One region of the Bradyrhizobium sp. McL0615 genome, then DNA from elsewhere that is predicted to be linked to it. Evidence: riboswitches for the same ligand, from Rfam matches in the RefSeq annotation. Region 1 holds a riboswitch; the other holds the start of a gene.
The links. Region 1 has a riboswitch for S-adenosylmethionine ahead of metX (homoserine O-acetyltransferase MetX). Riboswitches for the same ligand answer to the same signal wherever they lie in the genome.
Positions count from the first base shown of each region.

Region 2: linked by a shared signal. The riboswitch ahead of ACPPVP_RS03985 (hypothetical protein) and the one ahead of metX (homoserine O-acetyltransferase MetX) in region 1 are both predicted to bind S-adenosylmethionine.

Region 1 covers NZ_CP188254.1:8,144,988-8,150,968, reverse strand. The annotation lists gene ACPPVP_RS39250 (prephenate/arogenate dehydrogenase family protein) at 1-272, opposite strand, end outside; gene hisC (histidinol-phosphate transaminase) at 269-1,363, opposite strand; gene ACPPVP_RS39240 (chorismate mutase) at 1,422-2,270, opposite strand; SAM riboswitch at 2,448-2,527, shown strand; gene metX (homoserine O-acetyltransferase MetX) at 2,614-3,819, shown strand; gene metW (methionine biosynthesis protein MetW) at 3,821-4,489, shown strand; gene ACPPVP_RS39225 (MBL fold metallo-hydrolase) at 4,525-5,289, opposite strand; gene ACPPVP_RS39220 (carbon-nitrogen hydrolase family protein) at 5,361-5,981, opposite strand, start outside.
Region 2 covers NZ_CP188254.1:862,309-868,289, forward strand. The annotation lists gene ACPPVP_RS03975 (hypothetical protein) at 407-1,084, shown strand; gene ACPPVP_RS03980 (DUF2254 domain-containing protein) at 1,242-2,513, shown strand; SAM-I-IV-variant riboswitch at 2,732-2,831, shown strand; gene ACPPVP_RS03985 (hypothetical protein) at 3,285-3,668, shown strand; partial or broken gene ACPPVP_RS03990 (SOS response-associated peptidase) at 3,770-4,431, opposite strand; gene ACPPVP_RS03995 (HNH endonuclease) at 4,468-5,106, opposite strand; partial or broken gene ACPPVP_RS04000 (hypothetical protein) at 5,116-5,531, opposite strand.

The DNA of each region.
Region 1 (5,981 bases):
AGGAACGGCGCGATTTCCTGCGCCACCGGCCCGCAGGCGCCGACCGGGATGCAGAGGATCACGAGGTCGGCGTCTTTGACGGCTTCCGCGTTGGTCTCCAGCACGTGGTCGACGATGCCGAGCTCCAGCACCCGCGCGCGGGTTTTTTCCGAGCGCGCGGTGGTGACGATTTCGCTCGCGAGCCCTTGCGCACGCGCGGCGCGCGCGATCGAGCCGCCGATCAGGCCGAAGCCGATCAGCGCGACGCGTCGGAAGATCGGCGTCCCGTTCATTTGGCGGCCATGAAGTCGCGCAGGCCGTCGACGACGAGGCGATTGGCCTCCTCGGTGCCGATGGTCATGCGTAGCGAATGGGGGAGGCCGTAGTTGTTCAGCGCGCGCAGCACCAGGCCGCGTCTGGTCAGGAACGCATCCGCCTCAGCCGAGGTCTTGCCCTTCTCCGGGAAGTGGATCAGCACAAAATTTGCCACGCTCGGCGTCACCTTGAGCCCGAGCTTGCCGATCTCCTCGGTCAGCCAGTTGCGCCACGTCTCAGTGAACGCCTTCGACATCTGGATATGCGCGGTGTCCTCGATGGCTGCGACCGCTGCCAGCATCGCCGGCGTCGAGACGTTGAACGGTCCGCGGATCCGGTTGACGGCGTCGATGATGTTGGCAGGGCCGAACATCCAGCCGATCCGCAGAGCCGCCAGCCCGTGAATCTTGGAGAAGGTGTGCGTCATCACGGTATTTTCGGTGGTCGCCACCAGTTCGAGGCCGAGCTCATAGTCGTTGCGCGACACATAGTCGGCATAGGCGGCATCCAGCACCAGCAGCACGTGCGGCGGCAGACCTGCGCGCAGCCGCTTGACCTCGTCGAACGGCACATAGGTCCCGGTCGGGTTGTTCGGGTTGGCGAGCCATACCAGCTTGGTCTTCGGCGTCACGCGCACCAGGATCGCATCGACGTCGGCGGTGAAGTTGGTCTCGGGCGCGACGACGTTCTTGGCGCCGTTCGCCATCGTAGCGATCGGGTACACCAGAAAACCGTGCGCTGTGGAGATCGCCTCGTCGCCCTGGCAGAGATAGGTGTGCGCCAGCAAGTTGAGAATTTCGTCCGAGCCGGCGCCGCAGATGATGCGGTTGGGATCGAGCCCGTAGGCGCGGCCGATCGCCTCGCGCAGTACCCGCGAGGTGCCTTCTGGATAGTCTTCGAGATGCGAAGCCGCCTGCTGGTAGACTTCCCTGGCCTTCGGCGACGGCCCGAACGGGGTCTCGTTGGCCGACAGCTTGTACACCTTGCGGCCCGGCTCCGGCACCGGGGTCTTGCCGGGCGTGTAGGGCGCAATATCGAGAATGCCGGGATTCGGCACGGGGCGGTTCATCTTCTGGCTCCGGATATTCAGGGCGGCTTTAAGACTTGGCAGCTTAAGACTTGGCAGCCTAAGACTTGGCTGCCCCGTTCGGGGGCACCGTATAGCGCGTTGCGTGGCTGCCGACGAGGGCCGACGAGCGCACCGAGGCGCCGGCCTGGATCAGGGCTTTTTTGATCTTTTCGAAGCCGGTGCCGGCATCCGATACCAAAAGCGCTGCGCCGTCGAAGGCGGTATCGGGCACGGCGACGATATCGGCAAGCGGCGCCACGGCGCGCGCGATATCGGCATTCCAGCCGGCGACGCGCACGCTCCACATCTCGACTTCCGTCGCCATGGCGTCGTCGGCGACGCGCGAGATCACGAACACCGGGAGCGCGGCCGGATGATCGGCGCGTTCGAGGAACGGCAGCCGGGCAATGATCTTCGGTGCGCCGTCCGCCTCCAGCGCGAGCCACCACGGCGTGCGGCTCGAGATCGCCGAGACCAGCGCCAGGTCGCCCTTTGATTTCGCCACCGCTTCCACCGCGGCCTGCGCGCTGAAATGGCCCACATACGGCACCACGAAGCCGAAATGAAACCGCGCCGAATCCCGCATCGCGGGTTCGCCAACCGAGACGTCCGCATGCACCGAGAACGGCGCCTGGACATAGGTGAAGGTCGAGATGATGACGCGCCAGATGCTCTCGATGGTGTCGAGCGGCAGGATGCCGCGATGGCGCCGGACCAGTTCGCGCATCATGCTGGCCTCGCGCGCCGGGCGGAACGCCGAGCCGACTTCCTGGGTCTGCTTCACCTGGATCAGCCGGTCGATGATGTCGCCGCGCGCCATCAGCAGGCGATGAACCTGCTCGTCGATCGCATCGATCTCCTTGCGCAGTTCCTGCAGCGAGGGCGGGGCCGGGGGTGCCTTGGACATCCGAAAAAACCTTGGTGCCGGAACAGCCCGATGCAGCCGGCAGACAGTCGCATTGATTAGGAAAGACGGGCGCTGAAAGCAAAGAGAAACGTCGCGGGGGAGCCCTGCACGATCGGGTTAACCATGGCATCTGGGCCCCGGCCTGCCTTGACGAAATGCCTGGGCGGGACTAGCTTTGTTCCATTCCGTGGTCATTTGAGCCGGCCGGCTTGCAGCCACGTTAAACAACTCGCTAAACAGGCCGGGGACAGAAGTGATCCCGGCCGAACCTTTAGTTCAGGCCGGGTTTTTTTATGGCCTGATTTCTGTCTGTAGAGCCTCCGCAAGGAGGAAGGTCGCCGAAATGACAAACGTGCAGTCGATATCCAGTCCGTCGATTCACAGTGAGGATCGCGCCCACGAGGCCGATCATCCGACCTCGACGGTGGCGAAGTTCGGCATGGACCAGCCGCTGAAGCTTGATTGCGGCATCGATCTCGCGCCGTTCCAGATCGCCTATCAGACCTATGGCGAACTGAACGCCGATCGCTCCAATGCGATTCTGATCTGCCACGCGCTGACCCTCGATCAGCACGTCGCCAATCTGCATCCCCTGACCGGCAAGGCCGGCTGGTGGGAAATCATGGTCGGTCCCGGCCGTCCGCTCGATACCGACAGGTATTTCATCATCTGTGCGAATGTGATCGGCGGCTGCATGGGATCAACCGGTCCGGCCTCGACCAATCCGGCCACCGGCAAGGCCTGGGGGCTGGATTTTCCCGTGATCACCATCCCCGACATGGTCCGTGCGCAGGCCATGCTGCTCGACCGGCTCGGGATCGAAACCCTGTTTTGCGTGATCGGCGGATCGATGGGCGGCATGCAGGTGCTGCAATGGACCGCCGCCTATCCGCAGCGCGTGTTCTCGGCGCTGCCGGTCGCCTGCTCGACACGCCATTCAGCGCAAAACATTGCGTTTCATGAACTCGGCCGACAGGCCGTGATGGCCGATCCCGACTGGCATCACGGGCGCTATTTCGAACTCAACACCCATCCGCATCGCGGGCTGGCCGTGGCGCGGATGGCCGGACACATCACCTATCTCTCCGACGCCGCGCTGCATCGCAAGTTCGGGCGCCGGATGCAGGATCGGGAACTGCCGACCTTCTCGTTCGACGCGGATTTCCAGGTCGAAAGCTATCTGCGCTATCAAGGCTCGTCCTTTGTCGAGCGTTTTGATGCCAACAGCTATCTCTATCTGACGCGGGCGATGGACTATTTCGATATCGCCGCCGATCACGACGGCGTGCTGGCGCAGGCGTTTCGCGGCATCAAGACCCGGTTCTGCGTGGTGTCTTTCACTTCGGACTGGCTGTTCCCGACCTCGGAATCGCGCGCGCTGGTGCATGCGCTGAACGCGTCCAGCGCGCGGGTGTCGTTCGCCGAAATCGAAACCGATCGCGGCCATGATGCCTTCCTGCTCGACGTGCCCGAGTTCTTCGACATCGCGCGCGCCTTCCTGCAATCGGCAGGCAAGGCGCGCGGGCTCGGCAACAATACCGGTGGTTGACATGGCGGTGCAGGAACAGACTTTGCCGCTCGGCGGTGTCGCGCCCGATCGCACCGGGAAATATCGTACCGATCATCTGCTCGTTGCCGAAATGATTCCACACGGCTCAAAAGTGCTCGACGTCGGCTGCGGCGATGGCGAGTTGCTGCAGCTATTGGAGAGCCGCGGCATCGACGGCCGCGGCATCGAGCTGTCGCGCGAGGGCGTCAACCGCTGCGTCGCCAAGGGGCTCGCCGTGGTGCAGGGCGATGCCGACACCGACCTCGTCAATTATCCCGATGATGCATTCGACTACGTAATCCTGTCGCAGACGCTGCAGGCGACGCGGCAGCCGAAGGTCGTGCTGGAAAACCTGCTGCGGATCGGCCGGCGCGCCATCGTGTCGTTCCCAAATTTCGGCTTCTGGAAGATGCGGCTGCAGCTATTGGTCGGCGGCCACATGCCGCGTACCGAAAATCTCCCCGCCACCTGGTACGACACGCCGAACATCCACTTTTGCACCATCAAGGATTTCGTGCAGCTCTGCGACGAAATCAACGTCAAGATGGAGCGCGCGGTCGCCCTCGATCTCTACGGCCGCCCGGTGCCGCTGACCCTGCCGTGGTGGGTCTGGAACATGTTCGGCGAGCAGGGCGTGTTTTTGCTCAGCCGCGGCGGGGCGGGGAAGTAACGCTTTCCCCGGCCACGGCGAGCAACGTGCGCGGCTCATGCCTGTCGCGACTTCAGCTGCAGGGTCTCTCCATCCAGCGGTATCAGCAGTTGCTGCGGCGAGATGCCATGCTCGGTCGAATGCCGCCTCAGTTCGTCGCGTGAGACGGTGGCGTGGTCGAGCGAATCCATGTGGGTGGCGATCACCACGGCGTCAGGCGCCAGCCGGCAGGTCGCGACGGCTTCTGCGGCATCCATTGTGATGAGATCGCCGTCCCATCGCGCCCCGCAAGCGTGGATGATGATGATCTCGGGCTTCGTGTCCGCGATGATGGTTTCGACGGCCGGATAGAGCACGGTGTCGCCGGCCCAGTAGACCGCCGGTTCGTTCCTGGCCGTGATGCTGAAACCCATCACCGATCCCATCTTCTTCACGACCGGTCCGAGGCCATGACTGCCCTCGCGGCGCTGCAGGCGGATGCCGTTCCAGTCGATGATCTTGGCAAGCGGCATGACGTCGCTGAACCCATGCGACAGGATCTTGTCCTCGTCCCCCGGCCGGCAGATCAGCGGAAGATGTTTTGGCACCAGGGATTGCGCCACCGGATCGAAATGGTCGGCATGCAGATGCGAGACGATGACGAGTTCGACGCCCTCGAGGATTTCTTCCGGGCTTGCCGGCAGTTCGGCCAACGGATTGGGTGCGCGGCCGGTAAAGGACGGGCGCGATCCCTTCGGAGCAAAGAATGGATCGATCAGGACTATCCGGTCCTGGATCTCCAGCTTCAGCGTAGCGTTGCGCAATAGCTGCAGTTTCATCATCCTGGCCTCTCAATAAAGATTATTCGCAATGAAATTATTCCCGCGCGGGCGGCCTCGAAATCTGAGGCCGCTCAATCCCTGACATTGCGCGGATAGGTCAGCCTCGCGCTGTCGACCAGCGCAAGATCGATTTCGTGACTGACGATCGGGGCACTCACGTTGGTTCGCGCGAGGATGTCGCCGTCGGGCGCCACGATCCAGCTGCCGCCCGCAAGCCTCGCGCCACGGCGGTTGGCCGTCGCCACGAAGGCGCCCGCGGCGATCGCCGTCATTCGCGCGGCCACTTCCCAGCGCGGGTGGCCACCGGTTGCGCGCGGTGCGGCGATCACCTGAACCCCCGATTGCCCCAGACCGCGCGCGGCCGTGCTCACCATGAGTTCGGTGCATACCAGTTCGCTGAAGCAGAGCTCGCCGTCCCGCACGGCTTCGGCGTACCGCGACCCGCGGTCGAACCAGGTTTCTTCCCAACCGCCCTCTTGCTGCGGCAGCAGCGCCTTGGCGCGGCCGCGAACCATGCCGCGCTCCGGCGTCCACAGAAAGGTCTCGTTCCATCGCTTTGCGCCGTCCGCGACGGCGCGCGTCCCCACGATGCGCCTCGCAGCGATCGGTCGCAGGTGCTCTTCGAGCGTGTCATGCGTCGCCGCGGCCTGACGCCAGACCGCTTCATCGAACGTGGGGCTGCTCCAAAAACT
Region 2 (5,981 bases), 1.6 Mb from region 1:
CCCGCCGATCTCCCAATCCAACTGCCCACGAAGTTTCAGTTGGTCGTCAACCTTCGGACGGCCAAGGCACTTGGCCTAGCCGTATCGCCGACCCTATTCGCGCGCGCCGATGAGGTGATCGAAATAATGCGCCGAAGGTCCGAGTTTGGGCCCGGGGCTTCTGCCAATCGGACTCATTGAGTTGGGCGGCTTTTAACGCCTGTGTTGCATCGGCCGGTTGAGCCGGCAACCAACGGGTCATCACTATGGTTTCCTTGACCTATCGCAAACTATCCGCGCGCCGTCCCGATTGTCATCGGGGAATGTACTTGGGGGACTTTGGCGACAGCCTGCCCGGCATCCAAGCCGGGCTGGTCGATCTCACGCTCATTCATACCAGCGCCCCCTCCTGCGCGGGAGTTTCGCGATGACTTCAAGCGAACCGAGTTTGACGGGCACCTATCTGAGAACACCAAGGGCCGCAGCCTTTGCGGGTATCATATTTTCGGTGCTGTTGTTCGCCGTGTTCGGCCTCATGCGACTATCGGTCCCCGCTGATCCCCTCGAGCGGGGCGCTTGGCTTGCAGGGGACACGACGTATGTCACGATTGCCATGAACCTTGTGCCGTTCACCGGTGTTGCCTTCCTTTGGTTCGTGGGAGCGCTTCGCGACCGGCTTGGGGCACGGGAGGACCGATTTTTTGCGACTGTGTTCCTGGGAAGCGCTTTCCTGCTGCTGGCCATGCTCTTCGCTGCCTTCGCGGTCGTTGGTGCGCTCATTATGGCCTTCCATGCAGCACCCGAAGCGCTCATCCAGTCCGGCACCTTTCATTTCGGGCGCAGCTTGGCCTATGGCATGGTCAACATTTACCTGGCGAAGACGGCGGCCGTCTTCATGATCACGACATCGACGATCGCCGTCTATACCCGTCTGACGCCCCGCTGGCTTGCAATCGGGGGATACTTCATCGCGGCCGCTATTATGTTTGGCAGCGGCTACTTCGATGGGAGCTTGCTCGTGTTTCCATTTTGGGTCTTGGCCGTCAGCGCCGCTATCCTACGGGACAAGCAGGCCGTGCCGAGTTCGGCGGGTCTATCGCAGTGAGCATAGGCATAAGAAACGGAAGGCCCGAAGCGGATTCGTGGCGACGGCGGCGGCAATTGCCCCGGCTTCGCGCTCAGCGCGGGCGGTCGAGCTTGCATGTTGTCGCGACGGTCACAGACGCCCATCATTTTAGACAACAGCCAACCTGAGGATACCAATGCGCGTCTGGGTTATTCCTATGGTTTATGTGTTCGCTGCCTTCATATTTGGCCAAGTAGTGCCGCGCCTCGAGCTTTTCTACTTGGCCCAACCCGTCGGCATATCGGTTTCCTCGGCTCAGGCCTGCTTGTCCGCAGCGGCTTCGGGGATGATGGCGCTGACCGGCGTAGTTTTTGCGGTTGCCTTTATCATGGTGCAATTCAGCGCGGTCGCATATTCACCCCGTTTGGTGCACTGGTTTGTTCGCAATTCCGCCTTCTATCATTCGATTGGGCTCTATTCTTTTACATTTATTTTTGCGTTCTTCACCCTTGCGTGGATCGATCGAAATGGATCTGGCAAAGTTCCTGGATATTCCACGCTGGCAGTTGGAGTATTGCTTATGGTCAGCATGTTCCTCTTCGTCAGGTTGGTCCAGCGCTTGGTCGATTTGCAGATTACGAGCGTACTCAACACCATCGGAAGTAGGGGCCGCGAGGTAATTTCCGCTAGTTTTCGACCTCTCGATTTGAAGCAAAGTGACGAAACCAAGTTGGGACATGTCGAAGCACTTCAGTTGGGGCCAGTCTCAAAAACCGTAACCTATTCTGGACCACCGCGCGCAATCACTTGGCTCGATATTGACGCGCTGGTTCGCGAAGCGCGACTGAGTGGTGGCATCATTGCGATGGCCTGCGGTATCGGAGATACGCTGATTGACGGCAGTATCGTTTTGCGCGTTCACGGCTGTACAAGCAGCTTTTCAGAAACGAACGCACTACAGGCAATTCACCGCGACTTCGAACGCACCTTTGAACAGGATCCCATGTATCCCATCCGGATACTGGTGGACATTGCCATTAAGGCGCTCTCGCCCGCCGTAAACGATCCAACAACGGCCGTCCAGGCAATTGATCAAATCGAGGATTTGCTGCGTCGGCTCATCCGGAAAGAGTTGGATGCATCCCATCTAAGAGATTTAGACGACGCTTTGCGCGTCATCATCAAGTTGCCGTCGTGGGAAGACTACATGGCGCTCGCCTTCGACGAAATCCGCCAATTCGGAGCCACTTCTATTCAGGTTTTGCGCCGCTTGCGGGCGGCGCTCGCAGGACTGGCTGACGAGTCCCCCATCTTGACACGCGCTGAAGCAGCGCGGCGCTACCTCAAACAACTCGATCTGAGCGTCGATCGGTCACAGTTTGATGCTGAAGACAAGTACAAGGCGATGCAAGAGGACCGGCAGGGGCTCGGGTCGTCACGGGCGCACGATGTTGGCGGCGCTCGTTGATTGCGGACGCAAAAGACCTAGCTGAGCACCAGTTTTTAACCCCAACTGAGCCTTCGTACTCTCAGCGACGAAGAACTGAATTGACGACGAGTAATATGCGCTTTGGATCTAGAACCCCGAAAACCAGAATTGGACGATCCGCATAGGCCCTCCGTTAGACCGGACGAGCGCTTCTGATGCAAGTTGACAGAGATCGCCGATCCGATCCGATATCAATCCATGTGCATCCTGAGAGGACCTGACGGTCCCGCCAACCAGCCTTAGACCGGCAACGGTGGCACGACGATGTGGCCCGCATGGGCAACAGTAGGTCGCCAATCCTCCAGATGCGCGTGCAATCTTGGAGGGATTTTTTATGTTGCAGTCACGCCGTGGATTTTGTGATCGGAGCCGGAAGTCTGCTGACGGCGACGTTCATCAGCGATGCGCGCTCCTTCATCCGCAGAACAAGCCGATCGCTGCTGGCATTGCCCTCGCAGGTCGGGCAGACCCTGCACTGATACGACAACGCGAGGGCGCGGATGAACGACTCGCGCGCGCCTACCAACAGATCAAGCATGCGGATGAAGGGCTCGCGCGTGTAAGTGAACAGGTTGCGAAAATGGAGCGCGATGACGCACGCCCACCTCCAGCCGAACCTAGTCCGCAATCGCCGCCTAGAAAGCCGGCATTCCGGCCCCTTATCGGCTTGCTGCTGGCGGCGTGCATCGTTGTCGCTACCCTGGTTTTGCAGTCGTCCTATGGAGCCGGCGCCAAGCTGGTTGTCGCCCGTTGGGCACCGCAACTAAGGTAGTTCCCTACAATTTTATAGAGTCAACCGCGCTGACTTTTCAAATTCGTGCGACGGTCTATTCTGCGCCAATCGCTGCCTTCGATGATTTCGGATTTTGTTTTGGGGGACGCCCGATGTCTGAACGTCGAGTCCTAAAACGCGTTGCGATCAACCAGTTGGCGCTGCTTTATGTAGACGGTGTTCGTGGCTGTCATCCCTGTCTGGTGAAGAATTTCCACAGTGACGGGGCCACCGTTCATTCATCGACGCATCACACCGCCGCCTTCAAGTTTGATCTGTCGTTGGATGGATTCAAGACGACAGAGCATTGCGTTGTGGTGTGGCGGAACGGAAATACGTGCGGCGTCAAATTCGTTGATTGACGGGTCGCGAACTGCGCACCATCAACAACTGCTATCATCGCCCATGCCGAAGAGCTTGCGAAGCTGCGCGCGGCAGTCATCGCGGAAAAGGCCGCTTCGGATCACGCCGCAGCCTTGTCTTCCTTGTCGGCTCCCCGCATCACGATCTTCAACGCGTCATCCGGTAATGGCCGTTGCAGCGCCTTGGCCTCGTCCCACGGAGCGCGCATCCAGACATCACGATCCTCATCGGTGGTCAGGATCACCGGCATGGCCTTGGGATGGATCGGCTCCACAATCGCGTTCGGTGCCGTCGTCAAGAAGCCGTAGACATCGTGGGGACCCGGTATCGGCTTCGACTTGGTGCCGCGATCGCCCTTGTAGGTCGTCCAAATGCCGGCGAAGGCGAATAGCGGCCGGTCATCGTTGAGTGCGAACCAGACCACGTCTTTTTTCTTCGTATCGGGGTTCGGCTCCGGCGCGACTCGGCGAAGCTGTTGGCAGGGACCAGGCAGCGGTTCTCCGGCTTTAGCCAGCCGCGCCAGTGCGGCGATGACGTGTTGCGGATGTTCGTCACCGGCGGGCCGCCAGTGCGCGGCGGTGGCGGCATGCCCCAGCGCATCAGCGTCATTTCTGTACCGGGGTCGGTGTTGCGGATCACTGGCGCGGGGTAGTCCGGAAAAACGCCCGGCAACGGAGCGAGATTGCCGACGTATCGGTTGACGACGCGGAACAGCGCGGCGATGGCGGCTTGGTTCGTCGTGATGGAGTAAAGGTTGCACATGGTGGCCTGCCGCCTTCCAGCGACGAAATCACATGATCAGGTTTCGTCGAGTTTCGACAGCGGTTCATGCACCTGCAACCCCAGTTTGGCGAGACGAAGGGTGATGGAGCTTTTCGTTCGCCCAAACTCAAGGGCAAGCTCTTCGGAGGACGCACCTGCCTCCCATCTCGATTTCAGTTGTTGATCGAGTTCTGAGGTCCATCCAGTTCCGTAATTGCGCGGCAATACAGGCCGCAGCCTCGCCTCCACGCGCTTTTCATCGGCCGGCTCATGGCAAGTCGAACACAGCAGCTGGACGTCTTCCGGCTGTTCATTGCCCATCGACTTATAGTGCAGATGGTGGAGCACCAAAGAGCCACCTTCGTGCCCGCATAGTTCACAGCGATTACCACGCTGCTCGATGATTTCGCGTCTTAGGCTCTTCCATTCTGTGCTGGAAATGCGCTGGGCATAGCGATCAGGAAAATCACTCCGGCTGAAGAAGTGATAAGCGGCGGCTCCTTCCGCAACAGGCTCGGCGCACTCCTTGCAGTATCGAAGATGGCTCTGCGCGGGCTGGTTAAGCGCCCTGTCGAGGTACTGTTCGCCGGACGCGATTACTTTGGCACAGCCATTACCTTGGCATTGGTACTGCTTCCGTGCCGTGCGCCACTTTGGCGTTGGTTCGCTCCACATGATCCCGCCCTAATCTCGCTCGCCCGGCCACCACGTTGACGGCAGATTGCTCGCCGAAATCTTCGTCTGTCGCAGCGCGACCAGCGCGCTCCTCTTGTACGGATAGCCGCGCACCTGCGAGCACTCCTTGCAGCGCATGTACCGCTCAAGCTCGTGGATCGGCGTTGACTTCGGTCGCCGCACGATATCGAGGGCAACGGTCTGGTGGGTGTTGCAGCCAAGGCATTTCACTTCGAGGTATCGATATCCGGCGTTGATCGCATCCCCCGCGACGGCGATGGCTGCGCCGGACCCTGAAAGCCGAGCATGCGCGCGTTCCACGCCGCGACGGCGAGCCGGTCAGCATCCTTGGGCGCTTCCGTCGCCCGCTCTGCCGCCGCCCGGATCGATCCGCCGTAAATGGTCTCGCGTGATTTGGTGCCCATGCGAGTGAGGATGCGCCGGGCCGTGCGGGACAGGCAAGCCGCTACAGATTGAGGTCGATGACGCGACGGGCACAACGGAGGCGACGCAACGAGGACGAAGCCTACCGGCTGTGTGCGACCAAGCCGCGCGGCAATGTACTGATCTGGGGCGTGTACTCATCTATGTGCCGATCTCGTTCATGAAGATGAACGGGTAGTCGATGAGATGTTTCGCACTTATCGCACAAGTAACCCTTGCGCGCCGGTTTCGCCGAGCGCACGCTGCCGAGCGTTTTCACAAGAACTTACGGAGGATGCCATGCCACGGGTCAAGCAGGCTTCGAAGCAGAAACGCACAACCAAAGCCGCCGCCGTGACGGTGCTGGGTGCCACCGGACTGGGTTTTTCGCTGCTGGGTAGCGCATCAGCATCAACGATGCCCGCTGCTGATATCGCGCAATCTGACAATAT